One region of the Streptomyces sp. SID5643 genome, then DNA from elsewhere that is predicted to be linked to it. Evidence: riboswitches for the same ligand, from Rfam matches in the RefSeq annotation. Region 1 holds a riboswitch; the other holds the start of a gene.

Evidence for each region. Region 1 has a riboswitch for glycine ahead of gcvP (aminomethyl-transferring glycine dehydrogenase). Riboswitches for the same ligand answer to the same signal wherever they lie in the genome.
Region 2: linked by a shared signal. The riboswitch ahead of gcvT (glycine cleavage system aminomethyltransferase GcvT) and the one ahead of gcvP (aminomethyl-transferring glycine dehydrogenase) in region 1 are both predicted to bind glycine.

What each region holds. Positions count from the first base shown of each region.
Region 1 covers NZ_WWIC01000030.1:33,203-44,085, reverse strand. The annotation lists gene GTY56_RS03320 (mannose-1-phosphate guanyltransferase) at 1-324, shown strand, start outside; gene GTY56_RS03315 (DUF881 domain-containing protein) at 423-1,337, shown strand; gene GTY56_RS03310 (small basic family protein) at 1,334-1,666, shown strand; gene GTY56_RS03305 (DUF881 domain-containing protein) at 1,672-2,583, shown strand; gene GTY56_RS03300 (zinc-ribbon and FHA domain-containing protein) at 2,645-3,598, shown strand; gene ftsR (transcriptional regulator FtsR) at 3,651-4,388, shown strand; gene GTY56_RS03290 (bifunctional nuclease family protein) at 4,472-4,945, shown strand; gene GTY56_RS03285 (MerR family transcriptional regulator) at 5,241-5,924, shown strand; gene GTY56_RS03280 (DNA polymerase IV) at 6,061-7,515, shown strand; gene GTY56_RS03275 (PRC-barrel domain-containing protein) at 7,434-7,808, opposite strand; glycine riboswitch at 7,922-8,017, shown strand; gene gcvP (aminomethyl-transferring glycine dehydrogenase) at 8,194-10,883, shown strand, end outside.
Region 2 covers NZ_WWIC01000124.1:34,706-45,588, forward strand. The annotation lists gene GTY56_RS15710 (ABC transporter permease) at 1-344, opposite strand, end outside; gene GTY56_RS15715 (enhanced serine sensitivity protein SseB C-terminal domain-containing protein) at 688-1,488, opposite strand; gene GTY56_RS15720 (enhanced serine sensitivity protein SseB) at 1,652-2,440, opposite strand; gene GTY56_RS15725 (AAA family ATPase) at 3,368-4,033, opposite strand; glycine riboswitch at 4,256-4,356, shown strand; glycine riboswitch at 4,357-4,465, shown strand; gene gcvT (glycine cleavage system aminomethyltransferase GcvT) at 4,506-5,627, shown strand; gene gcvH (glycine cleavage system protein GcvH) at 5,731-6,108, shown strand; gene glyA (serine hydroxymethyltransferase) at 6,118-7,380, shown strand; gene GTY56_RS15745 (L-serine ammonia-lyase) at 7,466-8,833, shown strand; gene GTY56_RS15750 (class I SAM-dependent methyltransferase) at 8,899-9,321, opposite strand; gene GTY56_RS15755 (hypothetical protein) at 9,403-10,176, opposite strand; gene GTY56_RS15760 (hypothetical protein) at 10,312-10,713, opposite strand; gene GTY56_RS15765 (GDSL-type esterase/lipase family protein) at 10,794-10,883, opposite strand, start outside.

The sequences.
Region 1 (10,883 bases):
CTCATCGGGCTCGTGGCGCGGACGCAGCTCACGCTCAGCCAGATCGACGCGCGGATCCCGCGGGCGCACGTCCTGAAGCGTGATCTGGCGACTCCGTGGGCCGTCAAGGGGCTCGTGATGCGGCGGGTCGTCGAAGCGGCCGGAGATCGCTTCGTGGACACCACGGACGGGGTGCGGGTGGTGGAGACCGACGGTCGCTGGGTGATGGTGCTGCCCGATCCGGCCGAGGCCGTCACCCACCTGTGGGCCGAGGGGCCGGACGACGCCTCCGCGCAGGCCCTGCTGGACGAATGGTCGGCGGTCGTGGACAGCGCCGGCCGGTAGAACGGGCTGCACGCGTGCGTGCCGGACATGTGTCCCCAACGGGGCCTGTCCGGCACGCCGGTGGGGCCGTTCGGAGGTAGTGCCCGCGACGTGCGACGATGTGCGGCATGCCGCAGCAACCCCCCATTCGGAGTACACCCACGCGGCCCCGGCGCCCGGATGCGTCCATGTCGTTGCTGACCAACGTCATGGACCACAGCCTCGACGACGGATACGCCGAGGCCGCCGCGCGCAAGAAGGCCGCGGGTGACAGCGGCATGCCGAAGACGCTCCGGGCCAAGCTCGGACTCGCCGCCGGACTGGTGCTCGCGGCCCTCGTCGTGACCCTCGGAGCGGCGCAGGCGCGGGTCGCCGCTCCGGTCGTCGCCAAGGAGCGGGAAGAGCTCGTCGACCGCATCGACCGGGAGACCGAGGCGGCGGACAAGCTGGAGGACTCCGTCGACGAGCTGCGCGCGGACGTGAGCGCACGACAGCGCGAGGCGCTGAGGAACAGCGGCGGCAGCGCCGACTCCGACCTGGCGGGCATCCTGTCGGGTGCGGTCGCGGTACACGGCCCCGGCGTGAAGCTCGTGGTGAACGACGCCAAGGAAGCCGCCACAGGCGGCGACGGTGACCCGCGGGAGGCCTCCGGGTTCTCCGACACCGGCCGGGTGCGGGACCGGGACATGCAGCGCGTGGTGAACGGGCTGTGGGAGTCGGGTGCCGAGGCCGTCTCGATCAACGGGCAGCGGCTGACGGCGCTGTCCGCGATCAGGGCCGCCGGCGACGCCATACTGGTCGACAACAAGCCGCTGGTGCCGCCGTACACGGTGCTGGCGGTGGGGGACGGGCAGCGGCTGAGCACACGGTTCCAGAACAGCGCGGACGGGTTGTACCTGAACGCGCTGCAGGAGAGCTACGGCATCAGGACAGGCATCTCCGTGGAGGACGACCTCCGGCTGCCTGCCGCACCGAGTGTGACCGTACGTACAGCACAGCCGAGCGTTGAGAAGAGTGAGAAGGGCACATCGTGATCGCCGTACTGGGCCTCGTCGTGGGAGTCGTGGCCGGCCTCTTGGTCCGGCCTGAGGTTCCGGCGGTGGTCGAGCCTTATCTGCCGATCGCCGTCGTGGCGGCGCTCGACGCCGTCTTCGGCGGCCTGCGGGCCATGCTCGACGGCATCTTCGACGACAAGGTCTTCGTGGTGTCGTTCCTGTCGAACGTCGTCGTGGCCGCGTTGATCGTGTTCCTGGGCGACAAGCTCGGCGTGGGCGCCCAGCTGTCCACCGGTGTGGTGGTCGTCCTCGGTATCCGGATCTTCTCCAACGCCGCGGCGATCCGCCGGCACGTGTTCCGGGCGTGAGGCCGATGAGCGATCACGACGAGAAGAGCGCCGAGGACCGGGGCGACACGCGCGACGGCGGCGGCGAGTCCGGGAACGGGCTGCGCAAGGAGCTGCCCCAGGAGGTGCCCGCGGTGGCGCCCGTCGCCGAGGAGGCACCGAAGGAGCCGGAGCCCGAGCGGATGCCGGAACCACAGCCGGAGCCCGGGCCGCGGCTGACCGGCCGGCAGCGGCTGGTGCAGGGGCTGTGGCCGCCGCGTGTCACCCGGGCTCAACTCATCGTCGCGGTGCTGTTGTTCGGCCTGGGCTTCGGGCTGGCCGTGCAGGTGGCCTCGAACAGCGACAGCGACAGCGCCCTGCGGGGTGCGCGGCAGGAAGATCTTGTCCGCATCCTCGATGAACTGGATGACCGTACTCAGCGTCTTGAGGACGAGAAGCGAGGTCTCGAGCAGCAGCGCGACGAGCTGGAGAACAGCTCTGACCAGGCTGAGGAGGCCAGGAAGCAGACGATCGAGAAGGAGAGGCAACTCGGCATCCTGGCGGGCACGGTGGCTGCGCAGGGGCCCGGCATCACCATGACGATCGTGGACACGAAGGGGACGGTCGAGGCGAACATGCTGCTCGACGCGATCCAGGAATTGCGGGCCGCGGGCGCGGAGGCGATTCAGGTCAACGGCGTCCGGGTCGTCGCCGGCACCTACCTCGCGGACTCCGGCAAGGGCGTGAGCGTCGACGGGAACAAGATCAACGCGCCCTATCGTTTCAAGGTCATCGGCAAGCCGCAGGACCTGGAGCCGGCGCTCAACATCCCCGGAGGCGTGGTGCAGACTCTCGAGAAGGAACAGGCCACCGTGACGATCGAGCGGTCCACCGACATCGTGGTGGACGCCTTGCGAGCAGCGAAGCGGCCTGACTACGCTCGGTCGTCCTCGCAGTGAACCGGGGGTGCATGGGCGGCTTCGGGCGAGGGCATGAGGTTGCGGGGGGTCGGCGCACCGAATGGGCGGTGCGTGGTGGAAACTGTCTGGTGCAGACGGACGTTGTCAGGATGTCCGGGTCGGCCAGAGTGTTCAGTCAGGGTTCGTCCTGCCCCACGGGCGGGTCTGTTTCGGTCAAGGGGAATCGCCCGTGAAGTTGTTTGCGAAGTTGTTCGGCAAGAGCGCGCGAGAGGCCAGCGACAATGCGACCGCCCGCCATCGCGCACAGCCTGACGCGGAAGGTCAGCGGCCGCTGTTCCGGGACCAGGTCGGCGGCCCGGGCGGCGATGTTTCCGGTGGTCAGGGCGCGCCGTCGGTTGACCCTGCGCAGCCCGGCGGCATAGGTTTCGGGCAACCGTCAACCTCAAGTGCGGGTGGAGGGTTTTCCGACCCGTATGCGTCCAACGCCCCCGGTGGGCAGCCGCGGCAGGAGGATCCGATGTCGGCCCTGGTGTGTACGAGGTGCGGTAACCGCAACGCGGAAAACAGCCGTTTCTGCTCCAACTGCGGCGCGCCGCTGCGAGCGGGGGCGACGCCGGAGCGTCCGTCCGAGACGACCTCCACGATCTCCATCTCCGGTCTCGAGGCCTACGACAGCGAGACCACCGGCCAGACGCCGATGCCGACCCTGTCTCCGGAGGCTCAGGCCGCCGTGGAGGCGCTGCCGCTGGGCTCCGCGCTCCTGGTGGTGCGCCGCGGTCCGAATTCGGGCAGCCGCTTCCTGCTGGACGGCGATCTGACCACGGCCGGCCGGCACCCGCAGAGCGACATCTTCCTGGACGACGTGACGGTGTCCCGGCGTCACGTGGAGTTCCGTCGCGGTCAGGACGGTTCGTTCACGGTGGCGGACGTGGGCAGCCTGAACGGCACGTACGTGAACCGCGAGCGGATCGACCAGGTCGCTCTGACCAACGGCGACGAGGTGCAGATCGGCAAGTACCGCCTGGTCTTCTACGCCAGCCAGCGGGGCTACTGACCGGGTCCGTCCGGGCAGACCCCAGCGGGGGTCCATCCGTCAGGGAAGGTCCATGCTGCAAAAACCGAGCGGCGGTGCCGGGCGCGGCGCCGCCGCCACGGACAGTGGGCTGATGAGCATCGGCGCGGTGCTGAACGCGCTGCGCGACGAGTTCCCCGAAGTGACCATCTCCAAGATCCGTTTCCTGGAGTCGGAAGGGCTCATCGAGCCGCAGCGGACCCCGTCGGGGTACCGCAAGTTCAGCGCCCATGACGTCGAGCGCCTCGGTCACGTCCTGAGGATGCAGCGGGATCACTACCTGCCCCTGAAGGTGATCCGGGAGCACTTGGCGGCCATGGAGCGCGGTGAGGCCGCCCCGCTGCCCGTCGTGGGCCGTCAGCGGGACGGGGAATCGGCTCCCGAGCCGCCCGAGGGGCCCACAGCGGCCAGAATCGGGCGTGAAGAGCTGCTCGCCGCCGCGGGTGTCGACGAGCACGAACTCAAGGAGTGGGAGTCCTACGGTCTTCTCACCCCCCTGGAGGACGGGGCCTATGACGCGGAGGCGCTCACCGTCGCCCTGCTGGTCATCGAGCTCGGGCGGTTCGGGATCGAGCCGCGGCACCTGCGGGCCATGAAGGCCGCCGCCGACCGAGAGGCCGGGCTTGTGGACCAGGTGGTGGCCCCGTTGAGGCGGCACCGCAACCCGCAGACCAGAGCTCATGCCGAGGCCCGCACCAAGGAGCTGGCGGGGCTGACGGTGAAGCTGCACGCCGCGCTGGTGCGGACCGCGCTCGGCGTGCGGCTGCCCTGAGGAGGGCGCGCGCGGGGTCCGGATCAGGCGCCCGATACCGGCCCGACTACCCAAACGTCCCGGGCACGGCCTAGGGTTGCTGTGTGAACGAGCTCGATGTCGTAGGTGTCCGGGTCGAAATGCCCTCCAACCAACCGATCGTGCTGCTGCGTGAAGTGGGAGGCGACCGTTACCTCCCCATCTGGATCGGGCCGGGGGAGGCGACGGCGATCGCCTTCGCCCAGCAGGGCATGGCTCCCGCGCGGCCGCTGACTCACGACCTGTTCAAGGACGTGCTGGAAGCCGTCGGCCAGGAGCTCACGGAAGTGCGCATCACGGACCTGCGTGAGGGCGTCTTCTACGCGGAGCTGGTCTTCGCCAGCGGCGTCGAGGTGAGCGCCCGCCCGTCCGACGCCATAGCGCTCGCGCTGCGCACCGGAACGCCGATCTACGGCAGTGACACGGTGCTCGACGACGCCGGCATCGCGATTCCGGACGAGCAGGAGGACGAGGTGGAGAAGTTCCGCGAGTTCCTCGACCAGATCTCTCCGGAGGACTTCGGCAGCAGCAGCCAGTGAGTGCCCCGGACGGGGCAGCGGCCTGAGAAGGCGTGTGGGCGGCCCGGCGGACGACGTGGTCCGTGGTGGGGTCGCCCGCCGTATGTCGGAAGGGTGAAAAGGCCTGCATGTGCCGGTGGCGCGTGTGAGCGTCACACGGCTCGCGCCGGACACATTCGGCTAGCCTTTCCCCGCGGTGGGGCACGGGAAACCACTCTCAGGGTGATTATCACTCGGCGTGGCGAGTGTGGCGATCGTTGACGCACCCCTGGTGACTGCCTACCGTCGAGAAGGCAGGTCAAGGACGGAGGTCGGCGTGAGAAGCAGCGGCGACGGTACGGCTGGGGGCGGCCCCGAGCGCAGTCTCAGGGCGAGCGGTCCGTACCCTCCCCCCGGCTCACGGCCCCTCCCGGGTGGGGGATGCCCTCAGCCCGGAGGCACGGCCGAGCACGCTCCGCAGCGACCGGCAGCGGTGCCGAGCAGCGGAGGGACGACGTCCATGGCGTCCGAGCAGATCGGCTATCGCGGCCCCACGGCCTGCGCGGCCGCCGGTATCACCTACCGGCAGTTGGACTACTGGGCCCGCACGGGGCTCGTCGAGCCGAGCGTGCGCCCCGCCTACGGGTCCGGGACACAGCGGCTCTACAGCTTCCGGGACGTGGTCGTCCTGAAGATCGTGAAGCGGTTCCTCGACACCGGGGTGTCGCTCCAGAACATCCGTACGGCCGTCCACCACCTCAGGGAACGCGGTTTCAGCGACCTGGAGCGCATGACGCTGATGAGCGACGGCGCGACGGTCTACGAGTGCACCTCGCCCGACGAGGTCCATGCCCTGCTCCAGGGCGGCCAGGGTGTGTTCGGGATCGCTGTGGGCGTGGTGTGGCGGGATGTCGAGAGCGCGCTGTCGCAGCTGCACGGCGAGCGGATCGACACCGGCGAGACCCTGGTCGGCCGCAACCCCGCGGACGAGCTCGCACGTCGGCGTAACCGAGCCGTCTGAGGCGTCCCGGCAGCGCAGGACCGCACGCGGCCGCAGGAGGCGGGACGTTTCCGCATCGGAGCGCAAGCGGTTTCCCGTGGGACGTTCAGGGCGGTCGCGCGGGGCGTTGTCAGTGGCGTAGGGCAGCATCGGAGTTGTGAGAACCGCGCCCACGATCCTGCATCTCGACATGGATGCCTTCTTCGCCTCGGTGGAGCAGGCGTCCAAGCCGAGTCTGCGCGGGAAGGCCGTGGTCGTCGGCGGGCTGGGGCCGCGGGGCGTGGTGGCGACCGCGTCGTACGAGGCGCGGGTCTTCGGGGTGCATTCGGCGATGCCCATGGGGCAGGCCCGGCGGCTCGCGCCGAACGCCGCCTATCTCGTGCCGCGCTTCACCTTCTACCGGTCGATCAGCGAGCGGGTGATGGAGCTGCTGCGGGCGCTGTCGCCGCTGGTGGAGCCGCTGAGCCTGGACGAGGCGTTCGTGGACCTGGAGGCCGGGGGAGTGGCCTGGGACGAGCGGTCGGCGCGGCTGGCCGGGGTGAAGCTGCGAGCGGACATCCGGGCCGTCACGGGGCTCACCGGGTCGGTGGGTCTCGCCGCCTCCAAGATGCTCGCGAAGATCGCCTCGGAGGAGGCCAAGCCCGACGGGCTGGTGGTGATCGAGCCGGGGACGGAGCGGGCCATGCTCGGGCCGATGTCGGTGCGGACGCTGCCGGGGGTCGGGCCGGCCACGGGTGACCATCTGAGGCGGGCCGGCATCACCACCGTCGAGGAGATCGTCGAGGCCGGCGAGGACGAACTGGTCCGGCTGCTGGGGAGGGCGCACGGGCACGGTCTGTACGCCATGGCGCTGGCCCGGGACGACCGGCCCGTCGTGGCGGAGCGCGAGGCGAAGTCGGTGTCGGTCGAGGACACCTATGACGTCGACATCCACGACCGGACGCGGGTCGGGCTGGAGGTGCAGCGGCTCGCCGAGCGGTGCGTGCGGCGGCTGCGCGGGGCAGGACTGTCCGGGCGGACGATCGTACTGAAGGTGCGGCGGTACGACTTCTCCACGCTCACCCGCTCCGAGACGCTGCGCGGGCCCACGGACGACCCCGTGGTGATCCGCGAGGCGGCGGGCAGACTGCTGGACTCGGTCGACACGACGGGCGGTGTACGGCTCCTCGGGGTGGGCGTCAGCGGGCTCGCCGACTACACCCAGGAGGATCTGTTCGCGCAGGCGGCGGGGGAGCGGGCGGTCGCGGAGGGCCCGGTCGAGGAGCACACCGTGACGCCGCCCGAGGAGCAGCCGTCGCCGGCCGAGCGGCGATGGCCCGCAGGGCACGACGTGCGGCACACCCGGTTCGGGCACGGATGGGTGCAGGGCAGCGGTCTGGGGCGGGTCACCGTGCGCTTCGAGACGCCCTCCTCGGAGCCCGGGCGCGTGCGGACCTTCCGGGTCGACGACCCGGATCTGGAGGCGGCGGATCCGCTGCCGCTGGTGTTACGAGGACCCGAGGGGGGAGACGAAGTGCCCGGGGCGGGATCTCAGGCTGTCTCGTCGGTGCCCGCCAGCTTGCCGAAGTCGTGGTCCGGGAGCGGGGGCGGGGCGGCGACGTCGAGACCGTAGTGGTGGTAGAGCTGCAGCTCCTGCTCCGGGGAGAGGTGGCGGCCCACGCCGAAGTCGGGGGCGTCCTTGATCAGGGCGCGTTCGAAGGGGACGTGGAGGGCGCCCTCGATCAGCTCGCTGGGCTCCAGGGGGACGAAGGCGTCCCTGCTGAACAGGCCGGTCCGTATGGCCGCCCACTCCGGCTCGCCGGTGGCGTCGTCGAGGTAGACCTCGTCGATGGTGCCGATCCTGGTCCCGTTGCGGTCGAACGCCTTGCGGCCGATCAGGTTGCGCGGATCGATGTCGGTTCGCACGGGCCCTCCACATGGTCGCACCTCATCCGTAAACACTACAAAACGGTACAAGTAGGGATGCGGCCACTCGAAGGTTCGTGCGTTGACCTCGCTGGTACGCTGGCAGCGGCTGTTGACCCCGTGCGGGAGAGTCCTCCAGACACCATCGGAGGCGCCGAAGGAGCAAATCCTCCCCGGAATCTCTCAGGCTCACGTACCGCACGGACGAGGTCACTCTGGAAAGCAGGGCGGGTGTCGACGGCTCCCGCTCTCACCGACGGTGAAAGCCGGAGGCCCTTGGGGCGATCCGGTGAAGCTCTCAGGTTGAGATGACAGAGGGGGAGGCCGTCCGGGTACCCGTGCCGTGGTGCCCCTCGCAGGTCGTGTCGACCAGGAGGCCTCCGTAATGACCGCCCACCGCATTCCGCTCTCCGAGCTCGAAGAGGCAGTCCCCTTCGAGCAGCGCCACATCGGCCCCGACCACGAGGCCTGCGCCAAGATGCTCGCGCACGTCGGCTACGGCTCGCTGGACGAGCTGACCGCCGCCGCGGTCCCGGCCGTGATCAAGAGCGCCGAGGCACTGGACCTGCCGGGCGCCCGCAGTGAGGCCGAGGTGATCGCGGAGCTGCGCACCCTCGCCGACCGCAACGAGGTCCTCGGCTCCATGATCGGTCTCGGCTACTACGGCACGTTCACGCCGCCCGTCATCATGCGCAACGTCATGGAGAACCCGTCCTGGTACACGGCCTACACGCCGTATCAGCCGGAGATCTCGCAGGGCCGGCTGGAGGCGCTGCTCAACTTCCAGACGATGGTCGCCGAGCTGACCGGACTGCCGACCTCCGGCGCCTCCCTGCTCGACGAGGGCACCGCGGCCGCCGAGGCCATGGCGCTGTCGCGGCGGCTGGGCAAGAACAAGAAGGGCCTGTTCCTGGTCGACGCGGACACGCTGCCGCAGACCATCGCCGTGATCCAGACCCGCGCCGAACCGACCGGCGTCGAGGTCGTCGTCGCAGACCTGAGCGACGGCATCCCCGCCGAGATCGCCGAGCGCGAGATCAACGGCGTGCTGCTCCAGTACCCGGGCGCCTCCGGTGCCGTGCGGGACATCAAGCCGGTCATCGACCGGGCGCACGAGCTCGGGGCACTCGTCACCGTCGCCGCCGACCTGCTGGCGCTGACGCTGCTGAAGTCGCCCGGCGAGCTCGGCGCGGACATCGCCGTCGGGACGACCCAGCGCTTCGGCGTGCCCATGGGCTTCGGCGGACCGCACGCCGGCTACATGGCGGTCCAGGACAAGATGGCGCGCAGCCTGCCCGGGCGGCTCGTCGGCGTGTCCGTGGACGCCGACGGCAACAAGGCCTACCGGCTGGCGCTGCAGACGCGTGAGCAGCACATCCGCCGTGAGAAGGCCACCAGCAACATCTGCACCGCGCAGGTGCTGCTCGCCGTCATGGCCGGCATGTACGCCGTCTACCACGGCCCGGAGGGCCTGAAGGGCATCGCGCGGCGCACCCACCGGTACGCCACCGTCCTCGCCGCCGGGCTCGCGAACGGCGGGGTCGAGATCGTGCACGGCTCCTACTTCGACACCCTGACGGTGCGCGCCGAGGGCCGGGCCGCCGACGTCGTGGCCGCCGCCCGTGACAACGGGGTCAACCTGCGCCTCGTCGACGCCGACCACGTCTCCATCGCCTGCGACGAGACCACGACGCGGGCGCAGCTGCGTGCCGTATGGGCCGCCTTCGGGGTCGAGGGCGTCGTGGAAGCGCTGGACGCGGCCGCCGAGGACGGGCTTCCGGGCGCGCTGCTGCGCACCGACGACTACCTGACGCACCCCGTCTTCCACCAGCACCGCTCCGAGACCGCCATGCTGCGCTACCTGCGCAAGCTGGCCGACCGCGACTACGCGCTCGACCGGGGCATGATCCCGCTGGGCTCCTGCACCATGAAGCTCAACGCGACCACCGAGATGGAGCCGGTCACCTGGCCCGAGTTCGGGCACATGCACCCCTTCGCGCCCGCCGAGCAGGCCGGGGGCTACCTCACGCTCATCCACGAGCTGGAGGACCGGCTCGCCGAGGTCACCGGCTACGACAAGGTGTCCCTCCAGCCGAACGCCGGGTCGCAGGGTGAACTGGCCGGTCTGCTCGCCGTCCGCGGGTACCACCGGGCCAACGGGGACGAGCAGCGCATCGTCTGCCTGATCCCGTCGTCCGCGCACGGCACCAACGCCGCCAGCGCGGTGATGGCGGGCATGAAGGTGGTCGTGGTGAAGACCGCCGAGGACGGCGAGATCGACGTCGAGGACCTGCGGGCCAAGATCGAGCAGTACCGCGACGAGCTGGCCGTGCTGATGATCACCTACCCGTCCACGCACGGTGTGTTCGAGGAGCACGTCGCCGACATCTGCGCCCAGGTGCACGAGGCGGGCGGCCAGGTCTACGTCGACGGGGCCAACCTCAACGCGCTCGTCGGGCTCGCCAAGCCGGGGCACTTCGGCGGCGACGTCTCGCACCTGAATCTGCACAAGACCTTCTGCATCCCGCACGGCGGCGGCGGTCCCGGCGTCGGCCCGGTCGCGGTGCGCGAGCACCTCGCGCCCTACCTGCCCAACCACCCGCTCCAGCCCGAGGCAGGCCCGCAGACGGGCGTCGGTCCCATCTCGGCGGCGCCCTGGGGCTCGGCCGGCATCCTGCCCATCTCGTGGGCGTACGTCCGGCTCATGGGTGGCGAGGGGCTGAAGCGGGCCACGCAGGTGGCCGTGCTCAGCGCCAACTACATCGCCAAGCGCCTGGAGCCGCACTACCCGGTGCTCTACACCGGTCCCGGCGGGCTCGTCGCCCACGAGTGCATCATCGACCTGCGGCCGCTGACCAAGGCGACCGGTGTGAGCGTCGACGACGTCGCCAAGCGGCTGATCGACTACGGCTTCCATGCGCCGACCATGTCGTTCCCGGTGGCCGGGACGCTGATGATCGAGCCGACCGAGTCGGAGGACCTGGCCGAGCTCGACCGGTTCTGCGACGCGATGATCGCCATTCGCGCGGAGATCGAGAAGGTCGGCTCGGGCCAGTGGCCCGCGGAGGACAACCC
Region 2 (10,883 bases), on a different contig from region 1:
GCGAGCATGTCCCGGCCGTACTGAGGGTCCACGCCGAGCGGGTGGTCCCAACTCATCCCGCCCCAGCCGCCCTTGGGGGCGAGCAGCGCGGGGTCGATGAGGTCCTGGTTGAACTTGTTGGGATCGAGGTTGAAGATCCACTGGATCGGCTTGGAGAACACCGCCATCAGCGTGAGCAGGATGACGACGACGCCTCCCGCCATCGCCACCTTGTCCCGCTTGAAGCGCATCCAGGCGATCTGGGTGAGCGAGCGCCCTTCGATCTGGCTCTTCTTGACCCCGGAGAGCACGGCCTCGGGCTGTGCTCCGGCTTCCGCCCCGGTGGTCTCGATCGGTGCGGTCACGGTGCGATTGACCCCTCTCGGGCCGGCGATCGCCGAGCCCCTGGCTGCCGCTGTAGCGGTTTGTTTGTCTCGTACACGAGACCGACCCGGCCTGTGTCTTGCCGGGAGTCTTCAACGCTTTGGCGATCAGTTGCCAGACTTGGCGGTGAAAGGATGCGTAAACGTGATGCTGTCTGGGGGGTTCCGTTATCCGGACAGCGGGTAACACGGGTCGGACGCGCGAGGACAAGGGCATTTTAGGACATAAGCAATCAAGCTGCCCTGATCTACGCGCGGAGAGCTGAGTGGTCGTCGCGTTCGGGGAGGGGTGCGGGAGGGGCCGCGGAGGGCTGCTTCCGGACGGTCAGTACCTGCCTTGGGCCGGTGGGTAGCCGTACCCGGAGGCAGGTGCCTGGACGGGTGCGGTGGCGTGGGCCTCGCGGTCGTAGAAGGGTCGAGCGGTGGCGCGCAACCACATGGCGACCGGGTCGTGTTCGTCGGACATGGCGACCGTCGACACGGGGAGCCCGTCCGGCACGGCGCCGAGGGACTGCTGCATCATCGCGCGCACGGAGTCCACGGCCGGCGGCGAGGTGTCGTACACGTCCAGTCCGATGGCGAGGTACGGCGCCCCGAGGGCGGGCTGCACCCAGGCGCGGCGCAGCGAGCGGACGGCCGGGGTGCGGTGGGCGTTCTGCGCGAGCAGGGCGTAGAACTGCGGGATCTCGATGGCGGGTTCGGACAGCCGCAGGGGGCCGGCGGGCTGGCGGTCCAGGCCGGTGGCGATCCGGCGCAGGTCCAGCCAGGGGATGCCGACGCCGCCACCGGGGGCGTGCGGGTTGAGCCAGAGGCCGTAGTGGTCGGGGTAGAGCGCACGGGCGACGTCGACGCCGTCGATCACCTCGTAGGAGCGGTTCCAGCCGCTGGCGGAGAGCTCCTGGGCGGAGGTCACGCAGGGGGCGTAGCCGAAGCCGTCGACGTCCATGTTTCCGTACTGGGCGTCCGGGGAGCCGGCCTGGCCCTGCCACAGCAGCATCCAGATCTGGCCGGTGTGCGGGGTCGCGAGCGCGCGCAGGAGAGCCTCGTAGGCGTCGTAACGCCCGGGCGTGACCTGGCGCAGCATGTGCTCGACCTGTCCGGCCGCGGCCGTGCCGCTCGCGCTCACCTTTACCGCCCCTTCGTACAACGCCTCGACGGTGCCCTAGCTTAAGCCCGCAGGGGTGCCCCGGGGGTTATGCCGTCGGGCGGGTGCGGGTCGTGTGTGGTTGATCGCGTTCACGCGGCGGAGCCGCATGACGATACAGTCTCGCGCCGCTGAGTGGGCTGCCCTACCGCTGGTAGAAGGGCCGGACCCGGTCCCGCATCCACGCGCCCACCGGGTCCTCCGCCACGTCCAGGAGGACGAGGTTGACCGGCCAGGGGGCCGGGACGGCGCTGACGGCGCGGGTGAGGGCATCCAGGGGGAGGGCGCGCAGGTCGCCTTCCCACTGGGAGAGTTCGACGCCGACGAACATCACGGGGTCTGCGGTCTCGATGGCCGCGAGGCAGCGGCGGGCCGTGACGACGACACCGGTCGCCTCGAACTCCGCGGAGGCGGCGGCGAGGAAGTCCACCGGATCCTCCTGCCAGTCCGGCTCGAAGAGGCGGACCCGGCCGCCGCTCGCCGGGCCGTCCAGCGGGGTCCGGCCCGCCCGGCACAGCTCGGCCACCGCGGGCGGCGGGAGCGGGATGCCGACCACGCCGCCCGGGTTGACGGCGATGCCCGCGTGCGGGGGCAGGCCGCGGGCGAACTCCACGGCGGGCGCGATGGTGTACGACATGTGGGAGCCGACGACCTGGCGGAACTGCTCCTCGGAGCTGAACACCGGCACGAAGGCCTGGCCGTCGATCTCGATGCCGGGCAGGTCGAGGGGGCCGCTGTGCGGGCCGCCGCCGCTGGGCAGCGGAATCCACACGAAGCTCCGGCCGAGCACCTCGACGATCCGCCCGCCGGCCGCCGGGCCGGCGCCGAGGGAGGCCGAGAGCACCTCCTCCAGCTCGTTGCCGGGCCAACCGCCGTGCGGGTGGGTCTGCGTCTGCGCCGGGAAGTCCGCGGAGAAGCCCGCCGGGATGTCCATCTGCCTACCGCCTGCCTGGAACCACTGCTGTGGCTCAAAGGCTAACGGCTGCGGGAGGCGGGGAGGCAGGGCTGTGGAGGAGGGGACGGGATGAGATGGGACGGGACGGGATGAGGGGGTGGGGAGTGCGGGCGGATGCGGAGCCGGGCCGTCACCCCGGCCGCGCGCTCCTGTCCGGGTCCGGACCGGGACAGCGCCGCGACGGAGTGCACGACCGTAGGGGGAAGCTCTGAGTCCGGAAACCCCGCCCGCGGTTCGGTGACCGGTGGCGGTGCGCCGGGCCGACGGCCGGCGCGGGTGGCCGACACCACGGTGCCCGGCAACCCGGCGCCCCGCTCCACCAGCAGGCCCCGGTTCAGCGACAGCCGATGGCAGGCGCCGCGCTCCGTCGTCCGGCGCTCCGGGCCGGCGTCCGGCACCCCGGGCCGGCGTCAGGCGCCCCGGGCCGACGTCAGGCGTCAGGCGTCAGGCGTTCGATGGTCGGTGGCCAACGCCCCGGCAACTGGGGGCTGACGTCCCGGTCCAGCGGCAGACGCCAGGTCACCGACAGCCGCTGGCACGTGCCGCTCTCCGGCGTCCGGCGCTCCGGGCCGGCGTCAGGCGCCCCGGGCCGGCGTCCGGCACCCCGGGCCGGCGTCCGGCACCCCGGGCCGACGTCAGGCGTCAGGCGTTCGACGGTCGGTGGCCAACGCCCCGGCAACTGGGGGCTGACGTCCCGGTCCAGCGGCAGACGCCAGGTCACCGACAGCCGCTGGCACGTGCCGCTCTCCGGCGTCCATCGGCCGAGGCCCGGTCCAGCGGCAGGCGTCACGTGGCCGGCGTACCGGGGTCTCGCAACCGGCGGCCCCCGCAGCCGGGCAAGTCGCAGCCCCGCGGTGGACAGCCGTGGCCTGTCGCACCGTCACCTCCGTGCCCCCGCGCCGTCCCTCAGCCCGTGAAGCCGATTCTCCGGAGCGCGTTCGCCGCGTCGCGGTCGGCGAGGACGGCCGAACCGCAGCCGGAGGGGAGGTCGCCGCGTTCCACCGCGCGCAGGAGGCGGGTGCTGGCGGCGCGGTGGCGCAGGAACGCGTAGCGCGAGACGCCGCGGCCCCGGTCGCGCTGGCCGGCCAAGGCCTGCTCGGGGGTGACGTCGAGGAGGAGCAGGTGGAGCGTGCCGCCCCGGCGGCGGGCCTCACGGGCGAGCCAGCGGCGGACCCAGGCCTGGGTGCCGCAGTCGTGCACGACGACGCCCTCGCCGGTGCGCAGGGCGCGGCGCAGCCCGGCGTAGTGGGAGAGGCGGACGAACGGGCGGTAGAGCGCGTACGGCAGGGCCCGCGGCATGCGGCGGGCCCAGCGGTCACGGGTGTCCTGGGAGTCGACGCGCCGGCCCGGCACGGTGCGCCGCATCAGCGTGGACTTGCCGCTGCCGGGCAGGCCCGTGACCACGACCAGGTCGCGGGGGCCGAACAGCAGCGCGTGCGGGCCGCGGCCGGCGCGGTCGCGCAGATCACGGACGACCGGTGCCGGCGCCGGGGCGCGGACCGCCCGGGCCGGAACGGCCGGCTGCTCGGGCAGCGCGATGCCCGTCGTCGCGTACGCGGTGGTCCTGTTCACCGTGATCGTCCTCCCCTGGGGCCAGGTACGGAGTCCCATCCCCGCCGAGTGTAAAGAGAAGGTAATGCCGCAGGCCTCTCATTTACGTTCTCGTCCTGCAACAGGGCTGCTACAGGTCGCGGTGTCCGGCGGGCGGGACTCGTGCACTCCCTGGGAAAGGTCCCCCTGCCGCGCCGGAAGGATGCGTGCAATGATGTGCGCGCCAACTGCATACCGGCCGTTTGAATCCGCGCGGGAGAGTCCCCAGCAGCCGCAAGAGCTGGGGCGCCGAAGGAGCAAGTCCCTCCCTTGAATCTCTCAGGCCCCGTTACCGCGCGGGCGAGGCACATCTGAAAAGCGAGTCACCGGCCACCGGTGGCTCCACCCAAGGTGCAAGCCGTGTCCCGTGTGGTCATGGCGAACCTCTCAGGTTCCGATGACAGATGGGGAGGACCGACCTCGCCCGTGTCATGCATCTGGGAGACGACCGACCGTGAGCAGTACAGGAGAACTCCGTCACACCGCGCTCGATGCCCTGCATCGTTCGCTCGGCGCGACGATGACCGACTTCGCCGGCTGGGACATGCCCCTGCGCTACGGCTCCGAGCGCGACGAGCACATCGCCGTACGCACAAAGGCCGGCCTCTTCGACCTCTCCCACATGGGTGAGATCACCGTCACCGGCCCGCAGGCCTCCGCCCTGCTGGACTTCGCCCTGGTGGGCAACATCGGCGGCGTGAAGCCGGGCCGCGCCCGCTACACCATGATCTGCCGGGCCGACGGCGGCATCCTGGACGACCTGATCGTCTACCGCCTGGGCGAGACCGAGTACATGGTGGTCGCCAACGCCTCCAACGCCCAGGTCGTCCTGGACGCGCTGACCGAGCGCGCCGCCGGCTTCGACGCCGAGGTGCGTGACGACCGGGACGCCTACGCGCTGATCGCCGTCCAGGGTCCGGAGTCGTCCGGGATCCTGGCGTCCCTGACCGACGCCGACCTCGACGGCCTGAAGTACTACGCCGGGCTGCCCGGCACGGTCGCGGGCGTGCCGGCCCTGATCGCCCGGACCGGTTACACCGGCGAGGACGGCTTCGAGCTGTTCGTGAAGCCCGAGCACGCGGTCGAGCTGTGGCAAGCCCTGACCAAGGCCGGCGAGGGCGTCGGCCTCGTGCCCTGCGGTCTCTCCTGCCGCGACACGCTGCGCCTGGAGGCGGGCATGCCGCTGTACGGGCACGAGCTGTCGACCTCCCTCACGCCCTTCGACGCCGGCCTCGGACGGGTGGTGAAGTTTGAGAAGGAGGGCGACTTCGTGGGCCGCGCGGCCCTGCGTGAGGCCGCGGAGAACGCGAACCACGAGCCGCCGCGCGTCCTGGTCGGCCTGATCGCCGAGGGCCGCCGGGTCCCCCGCGCCGGGTACGCCGTCGTCGCCGAGGGCAAGGTGATCGGCGAGGTCACCTCCGGGGCCCCCTCCCCCACACTGGGCAAGCCGATCGCGATGGCCTACGTCGACGCCGTGTACTCCACGCCGGGCACGGCCGGTGTCGGTGTGGACATCCGGGGCAGTCACGAGCCGTACGAGGTCGTGGCGCTGCCGTTCTACCAGCGTCAGAAGTAGACACTGGCCGAAGGGCCGCGACAGCGCCCCCGAGCCCGTCGTCCCAGCTCACCAGCAGTCCCCCCTTCCACAGCACTCCCGCGCGTACAGGAGAATCCAGGCCATGAGCAACCCCAAAGAGCTGCGCTACAGCAAGGAGCACGAGTGGCTGTCGGCCGCCGAGGGCGGCGTGTCGACGGTCGGCATCACGGAGCACGCGGCCAACGCGCTCGGCGATGTGGTGTTCGTCCAGCTTCCCGAGGTCGGTGACGCGGTGTCCGCCGGTGAGACCTGCGGCGAGCTGGAGTCGACCAAGTCGGTGTCCGACCTGTACTCCCCGGTCTCCGGTGAGGTCATCGAGGTCAACGAGGACGTCGTGAACGACCCGTCCCTGGTGAACTCGGCCCCCTTCGAGGGCGGCTGGCTGTTCAAGGTGCGGATCACGGACGAGCCGGCCGACCTGCTCTCCGCCGACGAGTACACCGCGTTCTCCGCGGGCTGAGGGAGTCGTATGTCCGTCCTGAACACACCCCTGCACGAGCTCGACCCGGCGGTCGCCGCGGCGGTCGACGCCGAGCTGCACCGCCAGCAGTCCACGCTGGAGATGATCGCCTCGGAGAACTTCGCTCCGGTCGCGGTCATGGAGGCGCAGGGCTCGGTCCTCACCAACAAGTACGCCGAGGGCTACCCGGGCCGCCGCTACTACGGCGGCTGCGAGCACGTCGACGTGGTCGAGCAGATCGCGATCGACCGCATCAAGGAGCTGTTCGGCGCCGAGCACGCCAACGTCCAGCCGCACTCGGGCGCCCAGGCCAACGCGGCCGCGATGTTCGCGCTGCTCAAGCCGGGCGACACCATCATGGGTCTGAACCTCGCGCACGGCGGGCACCTGACCCACGGCATGAAGATCAACTTCTCCGGCAAGCTCTACGACGTCGTCGCCTACCACGTGGGCGACGACGGCCGGGTCGACATGGCCGAGGTGGAGCGGCTGGCGAAGGAGTCCCGGCCGAAGCTGATCGTCGCCGGCTGGTCGGCGTACCCGCGGCAGCTGGACTTCGCGGAGTTCCGCCGGATCGCCGACGAGGTCGGCGCGTACCTCATGGTGGACATGGCCCACTTCGCCGGTCTTGTCGCGGCCGGGCTGCACCCCAACCCGGTGCCGCACGCCCACGTGGTCACCACCACCACCCACAAGACCCTGGGCGGCCCCCGCGGCGGTGTGATCCTCTCCACGGCCGAACTGGCCAAGAAGATCAACTCCGCCGTCTTCCCCGGTCAGCAGGGCGGCCCGCTGGAGCACGTGATCGCCGCCAAGGCCGTCGCCTTCAAGGTCGCCGCCTCGGAGGACTTCAAGGAGCGCCAGCGCCGTACGCTGGACGGTGCCCGCATCCTGGCCGAGCGCCTGGTGAAGGACGACGTCCGGGCGGTGGGCGTGGACGTCCTGTCCGGCGGCACGGACGTGCACCTGGTCCTGGTCGACCTGCGCCATTCGGAACTGGACGGCCAGCAGGCCGAGGACCGCCTCCACGAGGTGGGCATCACCGTCAACCGGAACGCGATCCCGAACGACCCGCGTCCGCCGATGGTGACGTCCGGTCTGCGGATCGGCACACCGGCCCTGGCGACCCGGGGCTTCGGCACCGAGGACTTCGCGGAGGTCGCGGACGTCATCGCCGAAGCGCTGAAGCCCGCCTACGACGCGCAGGCCCTCAAGGCCCGGGTGAAGGCCCTGGCCGACAAGCACCCGCTGTACCCGGGTCTGAACAAGTAACGAAGAAACCTTTCGGGTGCCGCGCCCGCCACAAGCGGTCGCGGCACCCACCCCCTCTGCACCACCCCGTAGTCAGGAGTTCCCCGTGGCCATCTCGGTCTTCGACCTGTTCTCGATCGGCATCGGCCCGTCCAGCTCCCACACCGTCGGCCCCATGCGGGCGGCCGGCCTGTTCGTCCGGCGGCTGCGCAACGAGGGGCTTCTGGGGTCCGTCGCCTCGGTCCGCTCGGAGCTGTACGGCTCGCTCGGCGCGACCGGACACGGCCACGGCACGCCCAAGGCGGTGCTGCTCGGCCTGGAGGGCGACTCGCCCCGCACGGTCGACGTGGCGAGCGCGGACGAGCGGGTGGAGGCGATCAGGACCGGCGGGCGGCTGAACCTGCTCGGCGAGCACGAGATCGCGTTCTCCTTCGACGACGACATGGTCCTGCACCGCCGCAAGGCCCTGCCGTACCACGCGAACGGCATGACGCTGTGGGCGTACGACGCCTCGGGCGCGGAGCTGCTGACGAAGACGTACTACTCGGTCGGCGGCGGTTTCGTCGTCGACGAGGACGCGGTCGGGGCGGACCGCATCAAGCTCGACGACACCGTGCTGAAGTACCCCTTCCGCACGGGTGACGAGCTGCTGCGCCTGACCGAGGAGACGGGCCTGTCCATCTCCGCGCTGATGCTGGAGAACGAGCGGGCCTGGCGCACCGAGGAGGAGATCCGCGCGGGACTGCTGGAGATCTGGCAGGTCATGCGGGACTGCGTGGCGCGCGGACTGTCCCAGGAGGGCATCCTGCCCGGCGGTCTCAAGGTGCGCCGCCGGGCCGCGAACACCGCGCGCAAGCTGCGCTCCGAGGGCGACCCGCTGGCCCTCTCCATGGAGTGGATCACCCTCTACGCCATGGCGGTCAACGAGGAGAACGCCGCCGGCGGCCGGGTCGTCACCGCCCCCACCAACGGCGCCGCCGGGATCATCCCGGCGGTCCTGCACTACTACATGAACTTCGTGCCGGGCGCCGACGAGGAGGGCGTGGTCCGCTTCCTGCTCGCCGCGGGCGCGATCGGCATGCTCTTCAAGGAGAACGCCTCCATCTCCGGCGCCGAGGTCGGCTGCCAGGGCGAGGTCGGCTCCGCCTGCTCCATGGCCGCGGGCGCCCTGGCCGAGGTCCTCGGCGGCTCGCCCGAGCAGGTCGAGAACGCCGCCGAGATCGGCATGGAGCACAACCTCGGGCTCACCTGCGACCCGGTCGGCGGCCTGGTCCAGATCCCCTGCATCGAACGCAACGGCATGGCCGCGGTCAAGGCCGTCACGGCCGCCCGCATGGCGATGCGCGGCGACGGCTCCCACAAGGTGTCCCTGGACAAGGTCATCAAGACGATGAAGGACACCGGCGCGGACATGTCGGTGAAGTACAAGGAGACGGCCCGGGGCGGGCTGGCGGTGAACATCATCGAGTGCTAGGGCCCGGCCTGTCCGGCGACAGGGGGCCTTCACGTCCCGGCGCGGCGGAACTCACGGTTTGTGGGTCACCCGGAGCAGTTCCGCCGGCCAGCGGTGTGCCCAGTCGGGTGGGTCGGTCTCGTTGTGGCCGTTGCGTGTTCCAGGTCGAAGCTGTCGGCGGCGAAGGGGAGTTGTTCGGCGGCGCCTTGCACCAGCGGGTAGCGGGCCGCTCCCGTCGCGCGGGACGCGGCGGCGAGTTGGGCTTCGGACAGGTCGAGCCCGACCACGGTGGCGCCCTCGGAGGCGAGCGCCCTGGACCACTGGCCGGCGCCGCAGCCGAGTTCGAGGACGCGCTTGCCGGTGACGTCGCCCAGGGCGTGCAGATGCGCGTCGGGGACGGAGTACATGCCCCACAGCCGGGGTTCGGCGCCGATCTGCGGGTCGTGCTCGTGCTGGTGGGCACTGCTGATCCGGTTCCAGAGCCGCCGGTTGGCGGGGATGCTGTCCACGTGCCGACTCCAGCACTGCCTGGCGGCGGCGGTCAACACGATGAGGGCACTGTCCGGCGCTCGCCGTGGGTCACCTCCGGGTCAGCACGAGGACGCGGGAACCGCGGTGGCGGGACCCCGGCCGGCGCCGTCGGGGACGGGCCGGGTGAAGCGGTAGCACTGGCAGGTCCCTGCGTGTGAGCTGGAGACGAGGACGAAGACTGTCGTCGTGTCCCCTTCCGGCACCACCTTGTTGACGTCGAAGGAACGCCGTTGCGTGGGGTCGAGGGCGTTCTGGATGCCGTCGGGCGTCAGGTCGTCGGCGTCCATGCCGGAGATACGCGTCAGGGCCAGGCGGACCCTGTGACCGATCTGGGTGCTCGGACGGCACGTGGCATCGTCGCGCTCGGACACCTGCGACGTCCACCCCTGGCCGGGGTGCCGGGTGAACGTGAACACGAAGCAGCCGGTCACCCGGCCGGATCCGCCACCGGGAAGGATGGCCTTTGCATCGTAGTGAGCAGCTGATGCGGCCGTGGCGGTGAACTCGCGGCGGGACGCATCGTAGGTGATGACCGGAGCTTTGGAGTGCTGCCAGACGACGCCGGTCAGGGCGTCGACGTCGGTGGTACCGCTCGCGTCGAGCGCTCGGTCCGTGGCGCCCGCCCGGGCACGGGCCTGCTTCTCGATCGCTGCGCGTGCCCGTTCCCTGCGCTCGCTGTTGACGTTCCCGTCATGCCAGTGCCGGTACCACAACCAGGAGACGGGTATGCCGAGAACGGTGATCAGCACGATCAGGAGGGTCAGGCAGCCGGTGGTCACGAGGCGGTTCGCCCGCCCCGTGACCACCGCACCGCCGGTTGTCTCAGACCCCACTGGCTGCCTTTGTATCCGATACCGGCCAGGCGGGAGTGTGTAGCTGACCACACCTGGTGTGCCGGTTCCAGCCTGAGGGACGTCGTGGAGCGGACTCAGCCAGTGGGCAGTCCGGTCTGCTTCGCAGCACTTGGATCAGATGACGTCGCACTTTTCCAGCGGAGTCGTCCTCGTCTGCGGTAAGCCCTCGGCGCCCTTCCGGAGCACGACGGAGTAGCAGCGGTAGGCCCGGGAGTACGAGACACCGAACATGCTCGTGTCCTCGTACTCCCCGAAGAAGCGGACGGTGGTGGTCAGCGAGTCCTCCGAGCGCGCGTAGGAGAGCAGCCTGCCGTCGTGCCGCTCGGCGATGCCCCGAACGGCTTCTTGACCGGGGAAGCCGTTCGGGGCTGCCGCCACGTCTTGCGCGTACGAGCGGGCCAGCGTTGCTGTCCGGCCCAGGGCTTCTTCCTTGTTTCGCTCGTTCGCGCGTTCCTGGCGGTAGTGCATGACCATGAGAACCGCAGCCGCAATCAGGACCGTGAGGATGGGCACCATGATGGCGGCGAGACACCCTGGGGACGGCACCGTGACACGGCTCTGCCGCGCCACGGTGCCGTGATGGGACATGTCCCTGTTCACCGGCCCTGTCGAGTGGCCGCTGACAGGGGGCCGGCTGCCATGAACGCCTGTGCGTAGGCGCTCGTTCCGGTCTGGTTCGGGTGGTA